DNA from 2 places in the Rhizobium sp. SU303 genome. Region 2 is predicted to be linked to the other one. Evidence: predicted binding sites of a transcription regulator. Region 2 holds the regulator's gene; the other holds the start of a gene.
The links. The regulator PhoB, encoded in region 2, activates phosphate uptake and scavenging genes when phosphate is short. The targets are predictions, from matches to a motif close to TGTCATNNANCTGTCAT.
Positions count from the first base shown of each region.

Region 1: a site for PhoB is predicted at 1,174-1,190, ahead of phnF (phosphonate metabolism transcriptional regulator PhnF). Genes of this name have one in related genera too.

Region 1 is NZ_CP088095.1:4,811,488-4,818,872, forward strand. Features, by position in the region: gene RlegSU303_RS23530 (carbon-phosphorus lyase complex subunit PhnI) at 1-14, opposite strand, end outside; gene phnH (phosphonate C-P lyase system protein PhnH) at 19-627, opposite strand; gene phnG (phosphonate C-P lyase system protein PhnG) at 627-1,103, opposite strand; gene phnF (phosphonate metabolism transcriptional regulator PhnF) at 1,223-1,960, shown strand; gene RlegSU303_RS23550 (2,3-bisphosphoglycerate-dependent phosphoglycerate mutase) at 2,000-2,635, opposite strand; gene dapB (4-hydroxy-tetrahydrodipicolinate reductase) at 2,657-3,481, opposite strand; gene RlegSU303_RS23560 (ABC transporter ATP-binding protein) at 3,497-5,284, opposite strand; gene RlegSU303_RS23565 (glucokinase) at 5,432-6,457, opposite strand; gene RlegSU303_RS23570 (methylglyoxal synthase) at 6,475-6,855, opposite strand; gene mepA (penicillin-insensitive murein endopeptidase) at 6,942-7,385, opposite strand, start outside.
Region 2 is NZ_CP088095.1:172,326-179,710, forward strand. Features, by position in the region: gene phoR (phosphate regulon sensor histidine kinase PhoR) at 1-98, shown strand, start outside; gene RlegSU303_RS00870 (substrate-binding domain-containing protein) at 293-1,327, shown strand; gene pstC (phosphate ABC transporter permease subunit PstC) at 1,490-2,971, shown strand; gene pstA (phosphate ABC transporter permease PstA) at 2,968-4,290, shown strand; gene pstB (phosphate ABC transporter ATP-binding protein PstB) at 4,307-5,122, shown strand; gene phoU (phosphate signaling complex protein PhoU) at 5,167-5,880, shown strand; gene phoB (phosphate regulon transcriptional regulator PhoB) at 6,015-6,698, shown strand; gene RlegSU303_RS00900 (GcrA family cell cycle regulator) at 6,967-7,385, opposite strand, start outside.

The sequences.
Region 1 (7,385 bases), 370 kb from region 2:
ACGGCGACATACATGAGCTCAGATCTCCGTTACTGTGATCTTGGTGGTGCGCGGCAGGCAGAGGAAGCGTTTACCCGCCGTCAGCACGATGTCGACGCCGCGCGGAAAGAGCGCGCGGTTCTCGGTCCAGAGCCGCAGGAAGGTCTCCGGCAGGCCGATAGGCGCGATCTCCGCCACGCTCTGGATGCCGGGACCCATCAGCGCCAGCCTGCGGCCGCCCTCGAGTTCGGCGAGTTCGACGATGAGGGTCGTCGAGCGGTCGGGATATTCCTGCGTACCTGATGCAAAGAGGCCGAAGGAGGAAGGTGCGGTGCCGGCCTCGGTGAAGGCAAAGCGCGCTTCGGCTTTTTCGGTGGTCAACGGCGCGCCGGTATGGAAGCCGAGCCACTCCGGCACGGCGGATCTCGCCAGTCCCTGGGAAAGCCAGACGGGCGTGTCGTGGTCGCAAAGCGTCAGCGCGATCGTGCCGGCGGCGATGCCGAGCGGTGCCGGCGGAGCGACATCGGGCTGAACGGTCTGGATCGTGCCGGGGCGCGCCATGCCGTCCATCAGCATCTTGAAGACGCTCTGGGCATGGAAGACCGGCTCGGCAAAGCCGCCGGTCAGAGCTTCTGTCCTCAGGCCCATCAGTTGTCTCCCCGCACCATGGTGAAGAAATCGACGCGGGTTGCCGCCGTCTCGTCCGCCTTGCGGCGTTCGGCATCGGCGATCCGCTCGGCGATCGGTAAAAGCAGGGCCTGTTCGACGAAACCCTGCGTCGCCTCCTCCTGCCAGAGCGCGTCGAAGATCGCCGCAAGCCTGGCCTTTTCACGGTCGGTGCCGAGCGCCTGCGCATGGCCGACCGAGCCGGAGTCGAGCCGGACGGTCGCTCGCGTCACGGTCACTTCCCCCAGGTTGAAGGGAGCGCCGCCGCCGCCGATGCGTCCGCGCACCATCACCAGCCCGGTTTCCGGTCCGCGCACCGGATGGGCCACAGGCTTTTCCGGCAGCGCATCGAAGACTGCCAAGAGTTCGCTGCGCTCCGCCCGCGCCAGCAGATCGGCGGCGCGTTTGCGCCCGGATGCCGTCTGTGACGCAGCGTCTGTCCTGTCCGCTGATATCATCGCCGCTTCCCTTAAAATGTCTATTGATATAGACAACCATACAAGATACACTTAGCTCTAAATCGATGTCGTGACAAGCGTGTGACATCGTCGGCGTGAAATGGCAGGGCAGGGGTGGAATGGCGGGATTGAAGCAGGTGCAAAGGCAAACCGGCGTGGCGCTCTGGCGCCAGATCGCCGATCGGATTCGCGAGGCGATCAGCAACGGAGCCTATGACGAAACGGGAATGGTGCCGCCGGAAACCATGCTGGCGCTGCAATTCGGCGTCAACCGGCATACGGTGCGCAGCGCGCTGGCGGCGCTCGCCCAGGAGGGGATCGTCCGTGCGGTACAAGGCCGCGGCACGCTGATCGAGCGCAAGGAGCGGTTGAATTTCCCGATCACCCGGCGCACGCGTTTCACCGCCGGCATCGGCGATCAGGCGCGTGAAATGCGCGGCCTTCTGCTCGATGAGGCGAAGGAGGAGGCGAGTGCCGAGATCGCCCGCTGGCTGGGCCTGAAGCAAGGAGATCAGGTGATCCGCCTGGAAACATTGCGCCAGGCAGATAAGCGGCCGGTTTCAAGGGCGACGAGCTGGTTTCCCGCCAAGCGCTTTGCCGGTATCGGTGAGGCTTACCGGACGGGGGAATCGATCACCAAGGCTTTCGCCGAACTCGGCCTGCCGGATTACGTCCGGGCGACGACCGAGGTGACGGCAGCCCATGCCAGTGCAGCCGATATGGCCGACCTCGAACTCACCCCCGGCGCGATCCTGCTGATCGCCAAGGCGATGAATACCGATCTTGAGGGTGTGCCGGTGCAATATTCGATCAGCCGCTTCGCGGCCGACCGGGTACAGTTCACCATCGAAAATTGAGCGCCTTTCCCCGCCGAAGCGGGGAAAGATCAGCTGAGATCAATGTGCGCCCGACATGTCGCCGAGCACTTCCTTGGACGCGACAGTGGAATCCGCCTTCAGCGTGTAGACCATCGGCACGCCGGTCGCGAGGTTGAGGGCAAGCACGCCTTCGCGGCTGAGCTTGTCGAGCACCATCACCAGCGAGCGCAGCGAATTGCCGTGCGCGGCAACCAGCACCTTCTCGCCCCTGAGCACGCGCGGCAAGATCTCCGTGAGGTAGTAGGGCCAGACGCGGGCGCCGGTGTCACGCAGGCTTTCACCGCCGGGAGGCGGCACGTCATAGGAACGGCGCCAGATATGCACCTGTTCCTCGCCCCATTTGGCGCGCGCATCGTCCTTGTTGAGACCGGAGAGGTCGCCGTAGTCGCGCTCGTTCAGCGCCTGGTCGCGGATCGTCAGGAGATCGGGCTGGCCGACCTTGTCGAGGATGAGCTTCAGCGTGTGCTGCGCACGCACCAGCACCGAGGTGTAGGCGACGTCGAATTTGATCCCGTAGTCCGCGAGTGCGGCACCGCCTGCATTAGCTTCCTGGATACCGAGCTCGGTCAGATCGGGATCCTTCCAGCCGGTGAAGAGATTCTTCAGGTTCCAGTCACTCTGGCCGTGGCGAACGAGGACGAGGGTACCGCTCATGAATTTGCCTCCGTAGTATCGTTATGAGGAAGAGAGCCCGAGCACGTCGAGCATGGAATAGAGACCCGGCTTCTTGTCACGCGCCCAGAGCGCCGCCTTGATGGCGCCGCGCGCAAAGATCGAGCGGTCGGCCGCACTGTGCGACAGGGTGACGATTTCACCTTCTCCGGCAAAAAGCACGGAATGTTCGCCGATGACGGAGCCGCCGCGCAGCGTCGCAAAGCCGATCGTGCCCGCCTCGCGGGCGCCCGTATGGCCGTCGCGCACCCGGACCGATTTCGAGGCAAGATCGATGCCGCGCCCTTTTGCCGCGGCCTCGCCGAGGAGAAGGGCTGTGCCTGAAGGCGCGTCCACCTTGTGCTTGTGGTGCATTTCCAGGATCTCGATATCCCAGTCGACAGGATCAAGCGCACGCGCTGCCTGCTCTGCGAGCACGCCGAGCAGATTGACCCCGAGGCTCATATTGCCTGACTTGACGACGCGCGCATGGCGGGCCGCCGCGGCGATCTTGGCATTGTCGTCGGGTAAACAGCCCGTCGTGCCGATGATATGGACGATGCGGGCCTGCGCGGCGAGGCCTGAAAATTCCACCGTTGCGGCAGGCGAGGTGAAGTCGAGCACGCCTTCGGCATCGAGAAAAGCGTTGAGCGGATCGTCGCCGATGATGACACCGGTCGGGCCGAGACCGGCGATCTCGCCGGCATCCTTACCGACGAAGGGCGAGCCGGCGCGCTCGACCGCGGCATGCAGGCTCACGCCCTCGATGGAATGGATGAGCCGGATCAGCGTCTGCCCCATGCGTCCTGCTGCGCCGACCACCACCAGTTTCATCGCAGCATCGCTCATGTCAGTCTCACCAGGTCAGTTTGAATCGGAGGCCGAAGGCCTCTGCAGGTTGTTGAGGCGAGCGTAAAGACCGTCGCTGACCTTCGCAAGCGTCTCGTGATTGCCTTCCTCGACGACGCGGCCCTGCTGCATGACGACGATCTTGTCGGCGCGCACCACGGTCGAAAGCCGATGGGCGATGACGACGACGGTGCGTCCGCTCATCGCTTCGTCGAGCGCTTTCTGCACGGCCGCCTCGGATTCGGTGTCGAGGGCCGAGGTCGCCTCGTCGAGAAGCAGGATCGGCGCATTGCGCACCAAAGCGCGCGCGATCGATAGCCGCTGGCGCTGGCCGCCCGAAAGCGTCACGCCGTTTTCGCCGACCGGTGTCTCGTAACCTTGCGGCTGTGCCGAGATGAAGTCATGCGCATAGGCAAGCCGGGCGGCCTCTTCCACCTCGGCATCGGTCGCTTCCGGCCGGCCATAGCGTATATTGTCGCGGATCGTGCCCTCGAACAGATAGGGCTGCTGCGAGACATAGGCGAGCTGCTGACGCAGCGACTTCTTGGTGATGTGGGCGATGTCCTGTCCGTCGATCAGGATTTCGCCCTCGCGCGGATCGTAGAAGCGCGGAATGAGGCTGATCACGGTGGACTTGCCGGCGCCGGAGGGACCGACCAGCGCAGTGGTCGCGCCGCCCTCGGCGGTGAAACTGACGCCGCTAAGCACGCTCTCATTGCCGTAGGCGAAGGAAACATTGCGGAATTCGATCCTTGCCTGCGTCACCGTCAGCGGCCGGGCATCCGGCAGGTCGCGCTGGCGCGGTTCCATGTCGAGCAGTTCATAGATCATCCGCGCATTCACGACGGCGCGCTCCATCTGCACCTGCAGGCGGGCAAGCCGGCGGGCCGGGTCATAGGCGAGCAGCAGCGCCGTGACGAAGGAGAAGAAGGCGCCCGGCGGCACATTGAAGTAGATCGAGCGGTAGGCGGCATAGGCAAGCACGCTGGCGACGGCAAAACCTGCGAAGCTTTCCGTCAGCGGAGAGGTGCGTTCGGAAAGCCGGGCAATCCGGTTCGCCCGGCTTTCGGCGCCCTTGATGAGCTTGTTGACCTTGCGTTCCAGTTCTTCTTCCATCGTGAAGGCTTTCACGATGGCGATGCCCTGGATCGTTTCCTGCATGGCGCCGAGAACATGGCTGTTCAGGTGCACCGCCTCGCGGGTCGCCGAGCGCAGCCGCTTGGAAACATAGCGCAGTGCATAAAGCAGCGGCGGCGCCATGATGAACACGGCAAGGCTGAGCAGCGGATCCTGGATGATCATCACGGCGAGCAGCGAAACGAAAGTCAGAAGGTCGCGCACCGTCGAGGTGATCGTCAGGTTGAGCACGTCGCGGATGCCGCTGACATTCTGGCTCACCTGCGCGGCGATATGGGCAGAGCGCGCCTCGCTGAAGAAGCCGACCGAAAGCGTCATCAGATGCGCATAGAGCCGGCGCTGGTAACGGGCGACGATATCGTTGCCGACCCTGGAAAGCGCCACCGCCTGGCCATAGCTCGCAAAACCGCGCAGCACGAAGGCGATGAAGATCGAAAGACAGATGATCCAGACGACGTCGGCGCGCCGATTGGCGAAGGCCTCGTCGATGATTGCCCGCATGATCCAGGCGGTAAACGCCGTCGAAAGCGCCACCACGATGAGGCAAGCGATCGCAAAGACATAGCCCCACAGATGGTCGCGGCCGTTTTCAGCGATGATGCGCTTCAGGATGCCGGTTACGGTATCGCTGCTGACGCTCTGCGTTCTGCTTTCCGCCGCTTCCAAATAGGGTTTCCTGTCTCGGGCCAAGCGCCCCACGAGGGCGACACGCACTTTTGCCGGGGTCTATAAAGAGTTGGGACCGGTTTGGCTAGAGCGCCGCGCGTCCGGATGGGACGCGCCAAGAACGCTCTATTGCCTTGGATGCCGAGCTTAGCGCCGCCAGCGGCGGCCTTCCGTCGAGACGCCGAAATTCGCCGGCATGCGCGCATAGGAGGAAAGCCCGGCAAGCGCCGCCAGCGGATGTGTCACCACATAGGTCGGGATGGTGCGAAGCAGCGCCGTATGCGGCGCCTTGTCCTCGAAGGCGATGCGGAATTCCGGCTTCTTCAGCGCCGGGATGATCTTCTGCGAAATCCCGCCTGAGAGATAGACGCCGCCGCGCGCCATGAACACCATCGCCATGTCGCCCGCCACGCGGCCGAGATAGGTGGCAAACAGCGAGACGGTCTCTATGGCTGCCTTGTCGCTGCCGGCAAGCGCGTGCGAGGTGATGTCGGCGGGATCCTTCATCGTCGGCTCGATGCCGTCGACCACGCAAATGGCATGGTAGAGGTTGACGAGGCCGCGCCCGCACAGGATCTGTTCGGCCGAAACGCGGCCTTCGATCGTCTCGATATGCGGGAAGATTTCATAATCGCGCTTGCTGCGCGGCCCGAGATCGACATGGCCGCCTTCGCCGGGAACCGGGATCCAGCTGTGCTGGGCATGCACGAGCCCGCCGACGCCGAGGCCGGTGCCCGGTCCGAGCACGACGCGGGAGGCGATCATGTCGCCGGTGGCGTCGCCGATGCGTTCGCGGTTTTCATCCGAAAGCGCGGCGATTGCCAGCGCCTGCGCCTCGAAATCGTTGACGACGAGCACATCCTCCATGCCGAGGCCCTCGATCATCGTCTTCGGCCGCACCACCCAGTCGCAATTGGTCAGCGGGATCTCGTCGTCGTTGATCGGGCCGGCGACGGCCAGGATCGCCGAGCGCGGCTGCACGGCGGTCTTGTCGAGCACGCCTTGCTGGATCGCTTCGTCGATCGTGGCGAAATCCGCCGTGCGCACGTTCGGAAACTGCTTCGGCTCGGCATAGGCATCGGTCAGGATGGAGAAGCGGGCATTCGTGCCGCCGATATCGCCGATCAGGATCGGGAAAGGCAGCGGAGCGGTGCTGTTGTTCGGTTTTGGCATGGCCGGTTCCGTGCTGATCAGGCTTCGAGTGTGGGAAGAAGTTTTATAGCGGTCGCGTGGTTGAGCGCCATCGGAATATCATAGACGATCGCCAGCCGCATCAGCACCTTCACGTCGACATCGTGCGGCATCGGCGTCAAAGGGTCGACGAAAAATATCAGGGCGTCGACCTCGCCGGTCGAAATCAGCGCGCCGATCTGCTGGTCGCCGCCGAGCGGGCCGCTTTTCAGCCTGACGACGTCAAGATCGGGAGCGGCGTCGAGCACCCGCGCGCCGGTCGTGCCGGTGGCGACGATCTTCCAGCGCGAGAGAAGATCCTGGTTGGCGCGGGCGAACGCCGCCATGTCGTCCTTCTTCTGGTCATGCGCGATCAGCGCAAGGCATTTGCCGCCGGCCATGAAGTGAATCTCCGCCCCAACCATTCAATCGATTTGACCGCTGTATACCAAGAATTTGCGATTTGAAAGACAGAGCATCCGCCCCTTCATTGGATCGCCGGCTTGTCGTTCGGAACTGGGCCGACATCCGGTAACGCGCCATCGGTGCCCTCAGCCGACGCGGCTGCCGGAGCGGCGGCGAGCGCGCTTGCGGCGGAGGGTCCACCATAGGTGGCGGCCTGCATCGAAGCAACGGAAGCGGCATTGAGCACGGAGGCGCAAGCGTTGGGCAGATCGGTGACCATCATCTCACGCGGCGGCTTCGGCGGCTTGGCGCCGGGCTTGGGCGGTTTCGGCGGCGCCCAAGGCGCCGGCGTGAACCAATAGGCAAGCGACTTGTCGCAGCCGTCGCCGGCGGGGACAGGAGCTTGCGGCGTGCATCCGGCAGCGCCCGGCGGGCATTTGATACGGATGTGGAAATGCGAGTCATGGCCGTATATCGGCCGGAGTTTACCAAGGTTGGTGCGGTCGCCGGCCCAGGTGTCGCACAT
Region 2 (7,385 bases):
GCCTTGCGATCGTCAAACACATCCTCACCCGCCACCGGGCGCGGCTGATCGTCAAGTCGGAAGTCGGCAAAGGCACCGATTTTACCGTCCGCTTCTAACGATATGTCGCAACACTTTTACGTTGCATAATTTTATCATTTTAAATCAATAACTTATATTGTCACAAATGTTTCATCGATTTGACATAAAAGGACGAGGCTTCAAGAGCTAAGAGAGTCCCGCCGATGAAAAAAGGCAATGCGAGGGCCTCTCTAAGGCCGCACTCACACAAGCCCAATGCGGGAGATTTCTAATGAACACCTTCAAGCTCACCGTTGCCGCGCTCGCTGCAACTGCTGCTTTCGCTGGCGCTGCCGTCGCCCGCGACCAGATTCAGGTCGCTGGTTCGTCCACCGTCCTGCCTTACGCAAAGATCGTTGCCGAGTCCTTCGGCGAAACCTTCACCAACTTCAAGACGCCGGTCGTCGAATCCGGCGGCTCGGGCGCTGGTCTGAAGGAATTCTGCAAGGGCGTTGGCGAAGACACCATCGATATTGCGAATTCATCGCGTCCGATCAACAAGAACGAACTGGAAGCCTGCAAGGCTGCCGGCGTAACGGACATCCAGGAAGTCAAGATCGGTTATGACGGCATCGTCTTCGCAACCGACGCTTCCAACCCTGATCTCGCTTACGTTCCTGCCGATATCTACAAGGCCCTCGCAGCCCAGGTCGTCGTCGACGGCAAGCTCGTCGCCAACCCCTACAAGAAGTGGTCGGAAGTCAACCCGAAGCTTCCGGCTGTTGATATTGCTGCCTACATTCCGGGCGAAAAGCACGGCACCCGCGAAGTCTTCGAACAGAACGTTCTCGCTGCCGGCTGCAAGGCCTCTGGCGCAACCGACGTCATCGCTAAGGAAATCGCCGAGAAGGCTGCCCAGGGCAAGGCCTGCGTCGCAGTCCGCAAGGACGGCGTCGCCGTTGACATCGACGGCGACTATCCGGAAACCCTGGCGCGCATCGCCGCCAACAAGACCGGCGTCGGCGTATTCGGCCTTTCCTTCTATGAAAACAACGCCGACAAGCTCAAGGTTGCTTCGATGAGCGGTATCGTTCCGTCCACCGAAACGATCGCCAACGGCACTTACCCGGTTTCCCGCCCGCTGTTCTTCTACGTCAAGAAGGCACATCTCGGCGCTGTTCCGGGCCTGAAGGAATACGTCAACTTCTTCGTATCCGACCAGATGATCGGCCCTGACAGCCCGCTCGTCGAATACGGCCTCGTTGCCGCTCCGGATGCCGAGCGCGAAGCGATCCGCAAGGAAGTCGAAGCCGGTAAGGCTATGTAATGAATTTTGCCGGCGCGGTGCCTTTCAGCCCGCGCCGGCATTGCTTATGTCCCTGCCGGGCATGTCCGCTGCAGGGTTGAATTTCTTCTCCATGATTGGAAGCTGAAGGCAGCTGACGAAGCTGCCGGGCTTTTTGGGGCTATGGGCCTGGGGACGTAACGAATGAGCACATCCATCATACTTTTGTGCCTTGTGGTGATCGGAGTCGCCGCCTATCTGGTCGCGCGCAACCGTGCCACGGCGCTTGCCGGAGGCAGATCCTCCGCACTGCATTCACGGCCGGCCTATTACGGCGCCTATGCGGCGATCTGGGCAGTTCTTCCCGCCCTCATCGTCCTTGGCCTCTGGCTCTCCATCAGCCCCGGCATCATCCAGTCTTCGGTTCGCAGCGCTTTCCCTGACGACATCAAGGCTCAGGTCTCGGTCGAGCAGGATCTTGGTTATTCGACGGTGGCGACGGTCGCCCGCGGCCTGACGATGCTGACCTCGGATGAAACTGCGGCGGTCGGCAACGATCCGGCTGCGCTTCAGGCCAAGCTCCTCGAAAAGGGCGTGCCGCTTGCCGGCCAGCCGCTGCCTTACATGATCGACGCCGCCAGGACGCTCAACGCCATGAGCTTGACGAGCCGCATCGCCATGACGGCGATCGTCTTCGCGCTCGCCATTGCCGGCGCCTTCTATGCGCTGCGCTCCATCGCTCCGCGCTTCCGCGCCCGCAACCGGGTCGAGCGCGTCATGCTCTGGGGCCTGCTGCTCGCCTCTTCGATCGCCATTCTGACGACGATCGGCATCGTGCTCTCCATGCTGTCGGAAGCCGCCCGCTTCTTTACGGCCGTTCCCGCCATGGACTTCTTCTTCGGCACGGTCTGGGATCCGCGCTTTGCCGGCGCCGGCAGCTCGTCCTTCGGTCAGTTCGGCCTGATCCCGCTGCTGCTCGGTACGATCTATATCGGCCTGGTCGCCATGCTGGTCGCCGTGCCGGTCGGCCTCTTTGCCGCCATCTACATGGCCGAATACGCTTCGATGAAGGTGCGCTCGATCGCCAAGCCGCTGCTGGAAGTGCTCGCCGGCATTCCGACGATCGTCTACGGCTTCTTCGCGCTCGTCACCGTCGGTCCGTTCCTGCGCGATTTCTCCGCCCAGGTCAGCGGCCTTCTGTCCGGCAACTACAGCAATTTCATTCAGGCGCAGAGCGTTCTGACGGCCGGTATCGTCATGGGCATCATGCTGATCCCTTACGTGTCCTCGCTGTCGGACGATATCATCACCGCCGTGCCGCGGTCACTGCGTGACGGTTCGCTCGGTCTTGGTGCCACACGCTCCGAAACCGTCAAGAAGGTGGTCTTGCCCGCAGCCCTTCCCGGCATCGTCGGCGCGTTGCTGATGACTGCCTCGCGCGCCGTCGGCGAAACCATGATCGTCGTGCTGGCCGCCGGTGTGGCCGCCCGCATCCAGATCAACCCGTTCGAGCCGATGACGACGGTGACGGTCAAGATCGTCAACCAGCTGACCGGCGACCTTGAGTTCACCTCGCCGCAGACGCTGGTTGCCTTTGCCCTTGGCATCACGCTGTTTTGCATCACGCTTTGCCTCAATATCTATGCGCTTTACATCGTGCGCAAATACCGGGAGCAGTACGAATGACGGATATTGTTTCTCCCACATCAGGCGTCACCGTTTCCAAGGCGCCCGCGCGCCGCGATATCGGCATCAAGCGCCGCTATGCCGCCGAGCGCCGGTTCCAGGCCTATGGCATCGCCGCCATCACCTTCGGCCTCGTCTTCCTCTTCATCCTGCTGTGGACGGTAATCGGCAAAGGTTATACCGCCTTCCAGCAGACGGCGATCACCCTGCCGATCGAATTCGTCGAGAAGACGATCGACCCCGACAATAAGCGTGCGACCGACCCTTCGGTGCTGATCGCCGCCAACTATCCGGTTCTCCTGCGTGACGCGATCGTCAAGCAGCTGAACATCAATGCCTCGAGCCGTCCCGACGTGCGCGATGCATCCGCCATGCTGTCGAAAAGCGCGCCGATCCAGCTGCGCGATATGGTGATTGCCGATCCGTCGATCATCGGCAAGACGGTCAATGTCACGGTGCTCGCCGACGCCAATGTCGACAGCGCCAACAAGGCCCAGATCGACCTCTCGGTCGATGAGAAGAACCGCAAGGTCAACGACAAGCAGGTCGGCTGGATGAACGAACTGAAGGCGAGCGGCGCGCTCCACAAGCAGTTCAACACCGGCCTCTTCGTCAACGGCAATTCCAGCCGTCCGGAGGCCGCAGGCCTTGGCGTCGCCCTGATCGGCTCGCTCTACCTGATGCTGATCGTGCTCGTGCTCGCTCTGCCGATCGGCGTCGCCGCCTCGATCTATCTCGAGGAGTTCGCGCCGAAGAACAAGCTGACGGACCTGATCGAGGTCAACATCAACAACCTCGCCGCGGTGCCTTCGATCGTCTATGGTCTGCTCGGTCTTTCCGTCTTCATCAATTTCATCGGCCTGCCGCGCTCGGCCTCGCTGGTCGGCGGCCTGGTGCTGACGCTGATGACCCTGCCGACGATCATCATCGCGACGCGTGCGGCACTGCGCGCCGTGCCGCCGTCGATCCGCGCCGCAGCGCTCGGCCTTGGCGCTTCGAAGATGCAGATGGTGTTCCACCATGTGCTGCCGCTCGCCATGCCGGGCATCCTGACCGGCACGATCATCGGCCTGGCGCACGCGCTCGGCGAAACCGCGCCGCTGCTCCTGATCGGCATGGTCGCCTTCGTCGCCAATGCGCCGACGACACCGCTCGATCCCTCGACGGCTCTGCCCGTACAGGTCTATATGTGGGCCAACGAGGCCGAACGTGCCTTCGTTGAGCGTACTTCGGGTGCCATCATCGTCCTGCTCCTGTTCCTGATCGTCATGAACATGGGCGCCATCCTCTTGCGTCGTCGCTTCGAGCGCCGCTGGTAAACGGAGTTACAAGATCATGAACATGTTGACGGAAGCTGCAGTTGAAAAGGCGCTGGATCAGAAGATGAGCAACGTCCCTTATAAGATGATCGGAAAGGATGTCTCGGTATACTACGGCGAGAAGCGCGCGCTTTTCGATGTGAACCTGAACGTCCGCGAAAACACCGTAACCGCTCTGATCGGCCCGTCCGGCTGCGGCAAGTCGACCTTCCTGCGGTGCCTCAACCGCATGAACGATACGATCGACGGCTGCCGCGTCACCGGCAAGATCACGCTTGATACCGACGATGTCTATGATCCCGATATTGACGTCGTCGAGCTTCGCGCCCGCGTCGGCATGGTCTTCCAGAAGCCGAACCCGTTCCCGAAGACGATCTATGAAAACGTCTCCTACGGCCCGCGCATCCATGGCCTTGCCAAGTCGAAGGCCGATCTCGACCAGATCGTCGAGACCAGCCTGCAGCGCGCCGGCCTCTGGAACGAGGTCAAGGACCGCGTGCATGAATCCGGCACCGGCCTGTCGGGCGGTCAGCAGCAGCGCCTCTGCATTGCGCGTGCCGTCGCCGTCAGCCCTGAAGTCATCCTGATGGACGAGCCCTGCTCGGCGCTCGATCCGATCGCCACCGCCAAGGTCGAGGAACTGATCCACGAGCTGCGCGAGAACTACACGATCGTCATCGTCACCCACTCCATGCAGCAGGCCGCGCGTGTCTCGCAGCGCACCGCCATGTTCCACCTCGGCAATCTCGTCGAGGAGAACGACACCGACAAGATGTTCACCAATCCCGACGATCCGCGCACCCAGGACTACATCATGGGTCGCTTCGGTTGATTTTGGCGACACCAAGCCTTCCCGTTATTCGAGGATAAAGCCCCATGGCATCGACACATATTTTTTCTGCCTACGATGATGATCTGAAGTTCCTGTCCAGGCGGATTTCCGAAATGGGCGGCCTGGCCGAGCAGATGGTCAGCGAAGCCGTCCGCGCCCTCGTCAACGGCGATACCGCACTGGCGCAGAAGGTCATATCCGACGATGTGATCCTCGATCACGCCGAACGCGAAATCGGCGACAAGGCGATCGTCACCATCGCCCGCCGTCAGCCGATGGCCTCGGACCTGCGTGAAATCATGGGTTCGATCCGCATCGCCGCCGATCTCGAACGCGTCGGCGACCTCGGCAAAAACACCGCCAAGCGCGTCATCGCCGTCCAAAGCACCGGCGTTCCCCGTAAGCTCGCCCGCGGCCTCGAGCATCTGTCCGAGCTGGCGCTCGTCCAGCTCAAGGAAGTACTCGATGTCTACACCAATCGTTCAGCCGACAAGGCGAATGCGATCCGTGAACGCGACAACGAGATCGACGCGATGTACACCTCGCTGTTCCGCGAACTTCTGACCTATATGATGGAAGATCCGCGCAACATCACCAGCTGCACGCATCTTCTCTTCTGCGCCAAGAATATCGAGCGCATCGGCGACCATGCCACCAACATCGCCGAGACGATCTTTTACATGACGACAGGCGCACAGCCGGAAGGCGATCGTCCGAAGGACGACAGCGCCAACACCGTCGGTGCGGTCACGGAATAACCGCCCGCACAATTAGTTGCGTGCGCGCCCGTCCGGGGCGCGCAAAGAGGTCGCAGCCAATTTCTGAATTTGCGCAGGATGAATTGCTTAAATCACCCCTGATTTAAGGATGATGCGCGAGGAGACCGACACGCATGATCCCGAGAGTTGCAGTTGTTGAAGACGAGGAAGCCCTCAGCGTGCTTCTTCGCTACAATCTCGAAGCGGAAGGCTTCGAGGTCGATACCATCCTTCGTGGCGACGAAGCCGAAATGAGGCTCCAGGAGCGCACGCCCGATCTTCTCATCCTCGATTGGATGCTGCCGGGCGTCTCCGGCATCGAGCTCTGCCGGCGCCTGCGCATGCGGCCGGAAACCGAGCGACTGCCGATCATCATGCTGACGGCGCGCGGCGAGGAGAGCGAGCGTGTCCGCGGATTGTCGACGGGTGCCGACGATTATGTCGTCAAGCCCTTCTCGACCCCCGAGCTCGTTGCCCGCGTCAAGGCGATGCTGCGCCGCGCGCGTCCCGAGGTGCTGTCGACGGTGCTGAAATGCGGCGATATCGAGCTCGACCGCGAAACCCATCGCGTCCATCGCAAGAGCCGCGAAGTCCGCCTCGGCCCCACCGAATTCCGCCTGCTGGAATTCCTGATGTCGTCGCCGGGCCGGGTCTTCTCCCGCTCGCAGCTTCTCGATGGCGTCTGGGGCCACGATATCTATGTCGACGAGCGCACCGTCGACGTCCATGTCGGGCGCCTGCGCAAGGCGCTGAATTTTTCCAACATGCAGGACGTCATCCGCACCGTCCGCGGCGCCGGTTATTCGATGGAAGCCTGAGGGCTTCCATCTGAGCCTGCTGACAAAACCCTGGCAGAACCTGCGACGTGATCCTCGGCCTTGTGCCGAGGATCTGCGCACGCCAAATTAAGCATTTGAAAATAAAGGATTTTTGGCAAAAGTAGTTGGGGTGGTCAGATGCTCGGCACAAGGCCGAGCATAACGGAGGAAACCTTACAAGCAATTCGGATGCCCGAGCGCTTCCATCCACGCGCATAAAAAAACGGGCCACTCGGCCCGTTTTCTGCATTCTGACGATGGTTGTCGTTCAGCTTGCCCGCGCTGCTGCCCGGCGGCGTTCGTTGACCGGCTGGTAGGCGAGCTTCTGGTGATAGCCGCAATAAGGCGAATTGTCGGGGGATTCGCAGCCGCAGAAATGGAAGTCGTCCTTCAGCGGATCGCCGACCGGCCACTTGCAGGTGCGTTCGGTCAGTTCCGTCAGGCCGAGGCGGCGCGAAATCGGCACGACCACGTTGCCTCTCGGCACGTATTCCATTTCCTCGATCGTTTCGATCTCGATCTCTTCCTTCAGCATCGTCGCGCCCTGCTGGCGGGTGACGGTGCGGGTCGTGATCCGGGAGGTGTAGTTCGGTGCGCGCGGCGCCGATGTGTTGCGCTTCGGCGTTCGCGCCGCAGTGTTGGTGCCGCCGGCCTTGGCACGGCCGGGAAGGCACAACCGGTGCACTT